3 regions of the Paenibacillus sp. ALE3 genome follow, and region 1 is predicted to be linked to each of the others. Evidence: riboswitches for the same ligand, from Rfam matches in the RefSeq annotation. Region 1 holds a riboswitch; each other region holds the start of a gene.

Region 1 (4,228 bases):
CTTCGCAGAGCCTTTACCGAACAGGCAATAGGCCAGCAAAATACCGAGTCCCGGGCCAGGATTGGATTCAAGCATGAACAAAACGGATTTTCCTGTTCTTGCAGCTTCCTCCAGCGCAATCGGACTCAATACTCCATGATTCAGTGCGTTGTTGAGAAATAATACTTTTCCGGGCTCAATAATGAGATTGACAAGCGGCAGTAGCCCTGCGTTTACGAGGAACTGTACCCCTGTCGACAACACTTGACTGATGGTTTGCACGACCGGGCCGATCGCAACATGCGCTAGTAATGCTAGAATGGCACCGATAATCCCAGCCGAGAAATTATTGACCAGCATTTCAAAACCTGATTTGACTTTGCCCTCAATGGCCTTATCGAACTTCTTCAATATCCATGCAGCCAGCGGACCAGCTACCATCGCGCCCAGGAACATCGGGATATCGGCCCCCACAATGACCCCCATCGTCATAATGGCACCGATCACACCTCCACGCTGTCCGTGAATCATCGTGCCTCCCGTGTAACCGATCAGCAGTGGCAGCAAATAATTTTTCATCGGATCAACCAGTTGTGCAAAACCCTCATTCGGGAACCACCCGGTCGGAATAAAAAGGGCCGTAATTAATCCCCATGCGATAAAGGCTCCCATATTGGGCATAACCATACCGCTGAGAAAGCGGCCAAAACGCTGTACGGCGACACGAGCGCCACCGTTTGAACTGGACTTTGTGTCCACTGTGCTCATATTCATATCCTCCTTGTGAGTAAATAGCATCACTACCTTTTCTTAAAATTCATACTAAATGACAGCGCTATCTTCATCAACGAAATGAAAACGTACTTTCGTCATGAACGTTGATGACAACATTTAAATTTAAAGTAACGACAAGGCATTATACCTGCATAATTCTTCTTAATATGGCCGATAACAATAGAAATTAGTCGAAAAAACACTGTTGTAAATCTACACAATTTTATAGTGATGCTCTCTTCTAAGTCTGAGCAAACAACGTAAATACGTCTTCTAAAAGACAACAAAAAAATAGCCGCTATGTCAGGTCATAGCGACTATTTTATACAAAAACTGAGCGGACTAACGATGCTCTTATTTAATTCAATATCCATATAAAAAATCAGAATAAAGCGCTATTATTTCATGCTGTATTGCTCATTATTGCTCATCTGAAATCAACTGCTCGTACTGCTCCGCAGACAGCAACTTGCCCAGAGCTTCCTCGACATCATTGCTCATCTCTACTTCGATCATCCAACCCTCTTCATAGGGTGATTCATTCACCAACTCAGGTGTACTTTCCAGAGCTTCATTTACTTTCAAAACGGTTCCCGTCACCGGAGCAAAAAGATCGGATACGGTCTTCACCGATTCAATTGTACCAATCCCCGTCCCCTGTCCAATCGTTGTTCCCGCCCCAGGTAATTCCACAAAAACAATATCACCCAGTTGATGCTGTGCAAAGTCTGTAATGCCGATCCGCAACGTCCCATCCACTGTGCGCTGAACCCACTCATGTTCGTCTGTATACCAAAGTTGCTGTTTCACTTCACTCATCCTGCTTCGCCTCACTTCCACATGAATAAAATGCTTTTGATCACCTGTATTAGACAAGTTAAGATTATGACAACAAGAACATCCATGTCAATAATACTAACAAAAATACTCCATACCAACTCATATAGCGCAGTCTATAAAAAAATGATAACTTGTAACAAACGCTTACATATTCTTATTTATACAATAAATGTTTTTTAGGTTGTTTTATATGACATTTTTATTGACATTTTAAATGGATTTGCGTATTAATGGGTTATAGTAATTGCTTTTGAAAACACCTCGACAACTGCAAACGCGGATGAACGCGGAGGGAGAGACTACCAAAAAAGATTCGCATAGCTGTTGTCGCTTGTGAGACAGTTGTACACGCGAATCGGGTCAAGTTGTTATCTGCAAAACCGGGTAACATACCGTTGATCCAAAAGGTAGCGCCGAAGGAGTAAACTTGCATTGCAGGTGAATCTCTCAGGCAAAAGGACCTCTGCCGGACGCATCTCTGGAGAGCATCCGTGAAAAGAGCGGATCACCCAAGGGGAAACCTGGTTCACACCGGGGTAACTTTCTGGTATCAAGGACAGAGCTGAAAGAAGAGTATGGACTGCCGTCTATACGTTTCTTTTAGCCTGTCTTTTTTGTTTAGCCGATTACACTGGATAGGAGTGAAAAAATGTCTAATTTGCGAAGAACACCACTATATTCGTCCTACGGGACGCAGCCCGGGGTTCGTTGTATTGACTTTGGCGGGTGGGAACTCCCCGTTCAGTTTAGCGGCATTCAAAAGGAGCATGAGGCCGTCCGACAACGTGCAGGTTTATTCGATGTATCGCATATGGGCGAGTTCTTGGTTGAAGGCAAAGAAGCTGAGGCTTTTTTGCAACAGGTAACTACGAATGATGTCAGTCAGTTGGAACCGGGCCAAGCACAATATTCACTCCTGTGTTACCCCGATGGAGGCGTAGTGGATGACTTGCTTGTATATTGCAAAGGACCAGAGCGCTACATGCTCGTTGTGAATGCCTCCAACATCGACAAAGATTGGGATTGGCTCATTCGCCACATACCTGCATCGGTTCATCTGGAGAATGTGTCTGATGCGATAGCATTGCTGGCATTACAAGGACCGGAAGCTGCACGTATTGCCGCAGCTGTGACAGATGCAGATATTACGAATCTGGCTTCTTTCCGATTCCATGAGAACGTGCAATTGTTCGGAGCAAAAGCACTTGTCTCGCGAACTGGATATACCGGCGAAGACGGTTTTGAATTTTATATCCCTGCTGAGGAAGCACCCGCCGTGTGGGATGGTTTACTTCGTTGCGGTGAATCGAATGGGCTGATTCCCGCTGGACTTGGTGCTCGCGATACGCTGCGCTTCGAGGCACGGCTCCCGTTGTACGGACAGGAGTTATCTGCCACAATTTCACCGCTTGAGGCTGGTTTAGGTTTCTTCGTCAAGTTGAACAAAGGAGATTTTATCGGCAGGGAAGCACTGCAACGTCAAAAAGAACAAGGAATTCCTCGCAAGTTGATCGGGCTGGAAATGATTGACCGCGGTATCCCGCGCGCTCATTATCCGGTGTTCGCTGAAGGTCAACGCATCGGTGAGGTCACAACGGGTACTCAATCGCCCACCTTGAAGCGTAATCTGGGGCTGGCCCTGGTGGACAGTCGTTTTAGCACCCTATCGACACCGCTGGAGGTCGAAATTCGTGGTAAACGCCTGCGTGCGGAAGTGGTCCCAGCCCCCTTTTATAAACGGCTACGCTGATCTTAATCCTCTTCATTCTAAACAAGCGATCATGTCAGATATAAAATTCTGGATTTTCCAATTAAGACTATGTATTAGCTAATTTACTATCTAAATTTTGCTTTTCGAAAGGAGCCAGAACCTATGAAGCAGCATCGCTATCTCCCCATGACCGAACAAGACCAAACCGAAATGCTGCGTGTGGTGGGCGTATCATCCATTGATGATTTATTCAGTGACATTCCAGAGGCTATTCGATACCAAGGGGAACTTCCTCTTTCCTCTCGGCTCGACGAAAGAGCCTTAACTCGCCACATGGCCGAGCTGGCCGGACGAAACGCCAATACAGATACACATGCCAGCTTTCTTGGTGCAGGTATTTATGATCATCATATTCCATCCGTTATCCAACACATCACCTCACGTTCCGAATTTTACACAGCCTACACCCCCTATCAGCCAGAAGTAAGCCAGGGCGAGCTACAAGCCATTTTTGAATTCCAGTCATATATTTGCGAGTTGACAGGCATGGCAGTAGCTAATGCCAGTATGTACGATGGAGCGACAGCTCTGGCGGAAGCGGGCTCACTGGCCGCCGCAGCCACGCGCCGTAAACAGCTTATTGTATCAAGTTCTGTCCATCCAGAGGCACGCCAGGTATTGGCAGCCTATGCACGCGGATTGGACTTGGACATCGTGGAGATCGGCTGTTCGGACGGCGTAACAGATGTCGATGCGCTTGCCGCGGCCGTATCGGAACAGACGGCGGCTGTCTTGATCCAAAGCCCCAACTTTTTTGGAGCCGTGGAAAATCTGAAGCCGATGGCTGACCTGATCCATGCACACAAGGGGCTTATGGTCGTCAGTGCCAACCCATTGGCACTTGGCTTGCTGGAGGCGCCCGGC
Region 2 (4,228 bases), 160 kb from region 1:
GACCCGAAAAACACCTTTTCTGTGCCACGTGATCAGACGGTTTATGGCATGGTGGATATGATGAGCCACGTCTTTGAACAGTACTTTCACAATGTTAAAAATACACCGCTGCAAGATCGTATGTGCTTTTCCGTGCTGCAAACCGTGATTGAAACGGCACCTAAGCTGCTGGAGGATTTGCACAACTATGAGCATCGCGAAACGATATTATATGCTGGGACGATTGCCCTGAACGGTACGCTGCAAATGGGCTACTTCGGGGATTGGGCTTCGCATACCATTGAACATGCACTATCTGCTGTATATGATATTCCTCACGCTGGCGGTCTAGCGATTCTGTTTCCCAACTGGATGAGACATACAGTGGATCAGGATGCTGCACGCATGAAGCGGCTGATGCTCAGTATGTTCGACTTGGACACTGTAGGTAAAACTGACAGAGAAATTGCCTTGGAAGGTATTGACCGTCTAAGTGCGTTCTGGACAAGTCTTGGTGCCCCTTCTACCCTGGCCGATTACAACATTAATGATGAACAATTGGAAAACATCGCAAGCATTGCGGCCCGTGAAATGGAGCACGGAGGTTTCGGTAATTATCAAAAGCTGAAACAGGAAGATATTTTAGCTATTTTGCGTGCATCGTTATAACAATTAAAAGAGAGTGTCCTCAAGCCTGTGATGGCTGAGAGCACTCCCTTTTATTATTTATGAATTGATCGTTTGTCCTTTTTCTTCTACTTGGATAGCCGCCCCTACATTGGCACCTGCAAGAATGCCCTTTTTCTTATTAGGATACAAAGAATTCATATAGGTTCGGGTTTCTGCAACGACAATGCCTGACAAGCCGAGCAGTGCAATCAGGTTCGGAAAAGCCATCATTGCGTTAAAAATATCTGCCAGCAGCCAGATGGCATCGAGCTTGATGAACGCGCCCCCGCCAACCAGTACGATGAACAGATAACGGTATGGTTTAATCCACTTGACCCCAAGCAAATATTCAACACAGCGTTCTCCGTAATAGTTCCAGCCGAGCATGGTGGTGAATGCGAACATAATCAGGATGATGGTGAGCAGTTCTGCTCCCAGCGGAAATGCACTGGAAAATGCTTGCTGAGTCATCAAACCTGCATCGGTAGGCCCGCTCCACACCCCGCTGACCAGTAGCGTCAACCCGGTCATCACACAAATAACCATCGTATCAATAAACACACCCGTCATGGAAATCAGCCCTTGTTCCGCAGGCCATTTGGTTTTGGCAGCTGCGGCTGCAATCGGTGCGCTTCCCAATCCAGCCTCATTGGCAAAAATGCCTCTGGCTACCCCGCTGCGCATGGCCAGCATAATCGTAGCTCCTGCAAATCCACCCGTTGCCGATGTAGTTGAAAATGCCGAATGAAGCACAAGCGCGATTGCGGCAGGAAGCTGGTCAGCAAACCGAATCAGTACAATGATACAAATCAGTACGTACAAGCCTGTTTTAAAAGGAACGACCTTCGTCGATACCTTGGCAATGCTTTTGAGTCCTCCGATGGTGACAAGAGCTGTAAGGACAGCAATAGTCAGTGCCGTTACAATCGGCGGAACGCCAAAACTGTTTTCAGTGGAGGATACAATCGCCTTGACCTGAGGAAATGTTCCGATCCCGAACAACGCAACCAGCATCCCCGAGAAAGCAAACAGCATCGCCAACGGTTTAAAGCGGCGTCCCAGGCCTTTTTCAATATAATACATCGGGCCGCCGGAGAATTGTCCATTCCGATCCTTCACCCGGTATTTTACCGCAAGTACACCTTCCGCGTATTTCGTCGCCATCCCAAAGAAGGCTGCAACGACCATCCAGAACAAGGCACCCGGCCCGCCCAGCTTAATGGCTGTCGCTACGCCGACAATACTTCCTGTACCAACGGTAGCCGCCAGCGCCGTACTCAAAGCCGCAAAGCTGCTTACATCCCCGCTGCCTTCATTCGGGGCCTTACCGATGAGCTTGATCGCCAGAGGCAGGCGGAATACCTGCAACATTTTTAGACGTATGGTCAGCCATAACCCCGTTCCCATGACAAGGACGATGAGAGGCGCCCCCCATATCCAACTGCTAATCGTTTCTAACACATGTACCAAATTCATTTCAACCCGCTCCTCCAGCATATTAGAAAACAAAAAAGAGTCAAATCCGTTGATTCGACTCCTGGAGAGGTTAAAGGCACGAAAAATAAACCATCTGGTGCAGGATTCTACCTCTAAAAAGCTCATAAAAGCCTAGGGCACTCCCTGTCACAGGTTATTCGCGTCTCTGTCCTTTTGCCTGAGAGTTTAAGCAGATGATAATCTGCGGTGCACCTTCGGCGCCCAATTAAGGGTCTCTCCAGAGTTCTGTCCGTTTACGGTCCCTGCTTGTTGCTGTAAATCAGCTTAAGCACCTGAGAGTTTTGCCCCTTCGGTCGGAACTTTCGTTCCATCTCCCGCAAACATCAACCAGACATATGAAATTTTTATTTATTATACAGAAAACTTTCAGCGTATTACAAGTGAAAAATTTGTGAAGCCCTCTGACAAATCAATAGGGTGTCTATACAAAAAGCGGGTACAGCAGATTGCATCCTAAGGATTTTCTCTGCTGTACCCCCCAAAACGATATAGAATTACAATTCTTCACCATTGGTTGCTATCACATTTTTATACCAGTTAAATGAGTCCTTTTTGGAGCGTTGGAGCGTTCCGTTACCGTCATCATCCAGATCAACGTAAATAAATCCGTAGCGCTTGGACATTTCGGAAGTAGACATGCTCACAAGGTCGATAGGACCCCAGCTGGTGTAACCAATCAGATCAACACCGTCAGCAATGGCTTCCTTCATTTGGGCAATATGCTGACGCAAGTAATCAATGCGATACGTGTCATGCACAGAGCCGTCCTCTTCTACCTTATCGTACGCACCCAGGCCATTTTCCACGATGAACAGCGGCTTTTGGTAACGGTCATAAAACGTATTTAGTGTAACACGCAGGCCGATCGGATCAATCTGCCATCCCCAATCGGAGGACTGCAAATACGGATTTTTCACACCGCCAATCAGGTTCCCTGCTGCCTTTTCTCCTTCTGGACCTGCCGATACGGTCAAGGTCATATAGTAGCTAAATGAGATAAAATCAACCGTATTATTTTTCAAAATTTCAGCATCGCCGGGTTCTGTCTGGATCACAATATTATTTTCTTCAAAATAGCGGTTCATATAGTTGGGATACTCCCCACGAGCATGCACATCCGTAAAGAACAGGTTCATTTGATTTTCATGCTGTGCTTTCAGAATATCCTCTGGGTTACACGTATGTGGGTAGCTTTCAATGCGAGCCAGCATACAGCCGATCTGAGCACCCGGAATGATCTCATGTCCCCGTTTGGTCGCCAGTGCACTTGCTACAAATTGATGGTGCAATGCTTGATATATCGCTTGTTGCTTGTTTTCTACACGGTCAATAACCACACCGCCGCCAGTAAACGGACTCATGGTCATAACATTGATTTCGTTAAAGGTCAGCCAGTATTTTACTTTATCCTTATAACGTGTAAATACCGTTTCGGCATATTTTACGTAATGATCTACGACTTCGCGTCCCAACCAGCCATTATACTTCTGTGTCAGACCTAGCGGTGTTTCATAATGTGACAATGTTACCAACGGCTCAATACCATACTTGCGCAGCTCATCGAATACATTGTCGTAAAATTGCAATCCTGCTTCATTCGGCTCGGCATCATATCCATTCGGGAAAATCCGCGACCAGTGGATGGACATCCGGAATACTTTAAAGCCCATTTCTGCAAACAAAGCAATATCTTCTTTGTAGCGGTGGTAGAAGTCCACACCTTCACGCTTTGGAAAACGGGCGTTTACCTTCCCTGCCAAGATGTTCTCCAGTCGTTCAGACGAAATTTCTATAGCATGATCGTTTTTACGTTCTGCCTTAGGTACATAGGCTATCATGTCTGCGCTGGACAGGCCTTTTCCATCTACGTCAAAAGCACCTTCCAATTGGTTGGCTGCAGTTGCCCCGCCCCATAGGAAGTTTTGCGGGAATCCTTTTAGCGTCTTCGTCATGGTATGAAAACCTCTTTTCTTATCTAATGTTTTCACTCTAGTCAATAACCCATCAGGTGCTGCAATGCGAATCAATAACTAACGGTAACCGTTATCCTTTGAAATGCACCGATAGATGCTTTAAAATAGAC
Region 3 (4,228 bases), 2.0 Mb from region 1:
CAGGGCAAAGGCAAAGCTGTAATTACCGTGAAATATGCAGGTAAAATGACGAAGGTACAGGTAACTGTCCAGTAATCTGTAATCAATTGAAAAGAAAAGGAGCAAGCATGCGTCTAGGGACGACATGCTTGCTCTTTTTTTAAGGACGAATTCTCTTTCCCTTAATGTGTGGGAGAGATATTCGTTTTGTTTTGTAGAGGAAAAGTAGTTGGTTTAGAGCTTAGAAGCTACGACTTATCTTTCTTGGCCAGTGTGTTGCGTGTAAGGGATTCGGTCAAACGCTTGCCAGTCGGTGTCTGGGCCAAGCCGCCTTTGGCGGTCTCGCGGTGCTTTGACGGCATTGCGCTGCCGACTTCAAGCATCACGTCAATGACTTCGTCAGACGGAATGGCGCTGCGCACACCCGCCAAAGCCATATCCGCTGCGGCAAGTGCGGTCACGGCTCCCAGCCCGTTGCGCACGATACACGGAATCTCGACGAGTCCGGCGACGGGGTCGCATATCAGGCCGAGCGTGTTCTTGAGCGCTAGGCCTACAGCGTGAACGGCCTGCTCAGGTGTGCCACCGCGTAGCTCGACCATAGCGCCAGCGGCCATCCCGATGGCTGAACCAATCTCAGCCTGACAGCCTCCCTCCGCGCCGGAAATGAAGGAATTGTTGGCGATGACGTAGCCAATGGCTCCGGCTGCGAACAAGCCGTGCACCATATGCTCATCATCCCAGCCGAACCGCTCCTGCGCACTAATGAACACACCGGGGATGACTCCGCATGAACCTGCAGTGGGCGTGGCGACAATGCGCCCCATGGACGCATTAACCTCCGACACGGAGAGCGCATAAGCCATGGCGAGCGCGGAGGCATCGCCGGAGCAGGTTTCCCCTGTCCGCAGATATTCGGCTAAGCGCTTGCCGTCGCCGCCCGTTAATCCACTGCGGGATACGGTGTCTTGCGTCTGACCACGATGAACGGCCTCCTTCATGACTTCATAATAATCAGACATTTGGCGGAAAATTTCTTCTTCCGTTGTATTCGTCTCTTGTACCTGCTCTTGAATCATCAGGCGGCCAATCGTGGTGGATTCCTCCGCGCATATAGCGCTGATTTCATGCAGATGGCTAAATCGCATCAGATTCAGCTCCTTTTTTCAAATTAATCGTTTTAATTTCGTACATATGTGGTAAGGATCGTAGTTTTGCGATTAATTCAGCCGTAGGAGGACTGTCCGTTTCGATGGCTGTAAGTGCTTCTCCATCCCGACCTTTGCGATCCACGTGCATATAGGCAATGTTAATGTCAGCAGCGCCGAGCGCTGAAGTCACCGCACCTAATGTACCGGGCTTATCCGAGTGAAGAAGCACCAACGTAGACAGCTCTCCGGTCAGGTTGACTCGGAATTCGTTGAGCTGCTGGACATGGATGCTGCCACCGCCGATGGAGGAACCCAGCAGTGTACGCTGATCCTCACCCTTCCACAGCTCAAAACGGACGGTGTTCGGATGGGGGGCGGGTAGTCCGCTGACGGCAAATTCCACGGTCATCCCGGCCTGCTCCGCCCATTGCTCGGCATCTGGAATTCGATGGTCGTCTGTATCGTAATTGAGCAGTCCTGCGATGAGCGCTAGGTCTGTACCGTGTCCTTTGTATGTGTCGGCGAAGGAGCCGTACAGTGTCATGCGAGCACGGTCAGGCTGCGTCCCGAGCCAGTGACGGGCAACGCGTGCAAGCCGCACCGCGCCTGCAGTGTGTGAACTGGAAGGTCCGGTCATGGCCGGACCGATAATGGAAAATACATCTTTGAAACGCATGGTGTGGCCCCCTGTATGTTCTAGTACCATAGTATATGGTATTTCCGCGTTTTTGCGCGGCTATGACGGTTCCTAATGCTGACGTACAATGTGAGCGCAAAAAAGGACAGGATAAGGAAGTTTCCCTTATCTCTGTCCTCGTTACCTGAGAGTTTCGTGCGGTGTCCTTACCGCCTTACCCCTTGGGTGGCTTGCGCTCTCTCCAGAGTTGCGTCAGATGACGATACATGGACCTGAGAGATTATCCGCCAGCCGGGTGTTGGCGTCTTGCTCCTTCGGTGCCGCCAGCGTGTAAGCCCCTGGACAGACTCTCCCGTCATCTTCATTCGCGTATACCGTTCTACATATCTTTCTTAGCGTAATGTATGCTGTGCTCGGTGTCAATCGCAGGGTTCAATTTTTACATAAACAGGCGAGTTTCCAATAAAAAAGATTAAAATTTACATAATTATGGATGAAATCAGGAAGGAATTAGAAGATTGATAGCTAATCTGATAGAGGACAAGCACATTTATGGAATTATAGGAGGGATATTGACGTATGGTAAAAGGCTTGCGGTTCACAGGTTCACGCTTGAAAGGGGTGCTGCATCTGGCAGCGATCGTATCGCTGCTGATCGGGATCTTCGTTCCATTCGGTCAGGTCAAAGCGGAGGGAGCACTGACAGTAGCCGAGGCACTCCAGCGCCAAGGCAGTGGAGGCACAGTGACGGTGGAAGGTTACATCGTCGGACATGCTACCGGATCGAAAACGGCTAATTTTTCTTCTCCGTTTGCGAATGATTTTAACGTACTGATTGCCGACCAGGCCAATGAACGAAGCACGTCTAATCTATTGGATGTACAGCTGACATCAGCGTACAGAGGGCAATTTGGGCTAACAGGCCATCCTGAGCTGATTGGCAGCAAAATCCGTGTGACGGGTACACTTGGCGCCTACAATAATTTTGGTGGAGTGAAAAGTCCAAGCACTGTTGAACTGGTGAACGGAAGCGAGCCGGGGGAACCAGGTGAACCTGGCGAACCTGAACCTGGAAACCCGGGTCAACCCGGTACTACACTGCCGGATGGCAAAGGCAAAAAGGTGCTGTTCGATAATACGCACGCACAGACGGCTGGGGCAGCAGATTGGGTCATTGAAGGCGCCTTCTCCGACTTTGCCAATGGATTGCGTAATGTAGGTTTTACAGTGGACCAACTGAACCGTCCCATTCCTTTTACTTATGGAGAACAGGCCATAACCTATGATAAGCTGCGCCAATATGATGTGTTCATCATCGGTGAAGCGAATGTTGCCTTTAAGGCATCCGAGCAGGCTGCCCTGCTGCAATATGTGAATAACGGGGGAAGTGTTTTCTTCATCTCCGACCACTATAATGCGGACCGTAACAAAAACCGTTGGGATTCCTCTGAGGTTATGAATGGCTACCGTCGTGGAGCCTATACTAATCCGGCCAAAGGGATGACTACAGAAGAAGCAGCATCACCGGCGATGCAGGGGTTAACTAGCTCCGATTGGCTGGCGACCAACTTTGGTGTTCGTTTCCGTTACAATGCGCTTGGCGACGTGAATGCTACGGACATTGTAGCCGCAGATCAATCCTTCGGCATTACCAAGGGTGTACGCTCGATTGCCATGCATGCGGGATCTACGCTGGCTATTATTGATCCTACCAAAGCCAAAGGAATTGCCTATATCCCTACAGGTACGAAAAAATGGGGTAATGCTGTAGACCAAGGTGTCTATAACGGTGGAGGCCGTGCGGAAGGGCCTTATGCTGCGATCTCCAAGGTAGGTCAAGGCAAGGCAGCATTTATCGGTGATTCTTCCCCTGTAGAAGATGCTACACCGAAATATGCGCGTGAAGAAAACGGACAGTCGAAAAAGACATATGATGGTTTCAAGGAAGTGGACGATGCCACCTTCCTGGTGCAAACGGTCCAATGGCTTGCGTGGAAGCAGGACTACACCAAATTATCCGATGTGGCAGGTTTAACGCTGGATCAACCGACGAAGCTTCTGCCGTTTGAGGAGCCTGCGGCTTCCACAGAACCGCAACCCGAGCCTTGGTCTGCTCCAGCAGCAGGCTACAAATGGTACGATCCAAAAACGTTCAAGTCGGGCTCCTATGGAGCGGCTTCGTAATAAACGTAAAGAATTCAGTGTGAGTGGTTGGGTGCTAGTTTGCCGTTTGATCCTCTGTAGGGGATCAAACGGCTTTTTTGTGATGAAAATTAACCTGTGGTTGGTTATTTGATTACATTTTGTGCCAGGAAAGTCGCGCTACTGCTGGATCATTGATTTTTTAAATGATGTTGATAGCATAATCTTAATTGATATATCCATATACTGGTGATAGGATGTATTCAAATTATTCCGATAAAAACGGTATGTAATGTTCATGAGAGGTTTTAAACATCAA

The links. A riboswitch is a leader RNA that binds a small molecule or an ion and turns the genes downstream of it on or off. The one in region 1 is predicted to bind glycine.
Region 2: linked by a shared signal. The riboswitch ahead of ACXHJ2_RS03960 (alanine/glycine:cation symporter family protein) and the one ahead of gcvT (glycine cleavage system aminomethyltransferase GcvT) in region 1 are both predicted to bind glycine.
Region 3: linked by a shared signal. The riboswitch ahead of sdaAB (L-serine ammonia-lyase, iron-sulfur-dependent subunit beta) and the one ahead of gcvT (glycine cleavage system aminomethyltransferase GcvT) in region 1 are both predicted to bind glycine.

What each region holds. Positions count from the first base shown of each region.
Region 1 is NZ_CM134214.1:1,023,960-1,028,187, reverse strand. It holds gene ACXHJ2_RS04715 (PTS mannitol transporter subunit IICB) at 1-747, opposite strand, end outside; gene gcvH (glycine cleavage system protein GcvH) at 1,174-1,572, opposite strand; glycine riboswitch at 1,874-2,066, shown strand; glycine riboswitch at 2,067-2,163, shown strand; gene gcvT (glycine cleavage system aminomethyltransferase GcvT) at 2,243-3,343, shown strand; gene gcvPA (aminomethyl-transferring glycine dehydrogenase subunit GcvPA) at 3,467-4,228, shown strand, end outside.
Region 2 is NZ_CM134214.1:860,114-864,341, reverse strand. It holds gene ACXHJ2_RS03965 (iron-containing alcohol dehydrogenase) at 1-648, shown strand, start outside; gene ACXHJ2_RS03960 (alanine/glycine:cation symporter family protein) at 706-2,124, opposite strand; glycine riboswitch at 2,281-2,376, opposite strand; glycine riboswitch at 2,388-2,472, opposite strand; gene ACXHJ2_RS03955 (glycoside hydrolase family 1 protein) at 2,640-4,097, opposite strand.
Region 3 is NZ_CM134214.1:4,848,379-4,852,606, reverse strand. It holds gene ACXHJ2_RS21740 (Ig-like domain-containing protein) at 1-75, shown strand, start outside; gene sdaAA (L-serine ammonia-lyase, iron-sulfur-dependent, subunit alpha) at 228-1,127, opposite strand; gene sdaAB (L-serine ammonia-lyase, iron-sulfur-dependent subunit beta) at 1,117-1,806, opposite strand; glycine riboswitch at 2,018-2,132, opposite strand; gene ACXHJ2_RS21725 (DUF6359 domain-containing protein) at 2,347-3,951, shown strand.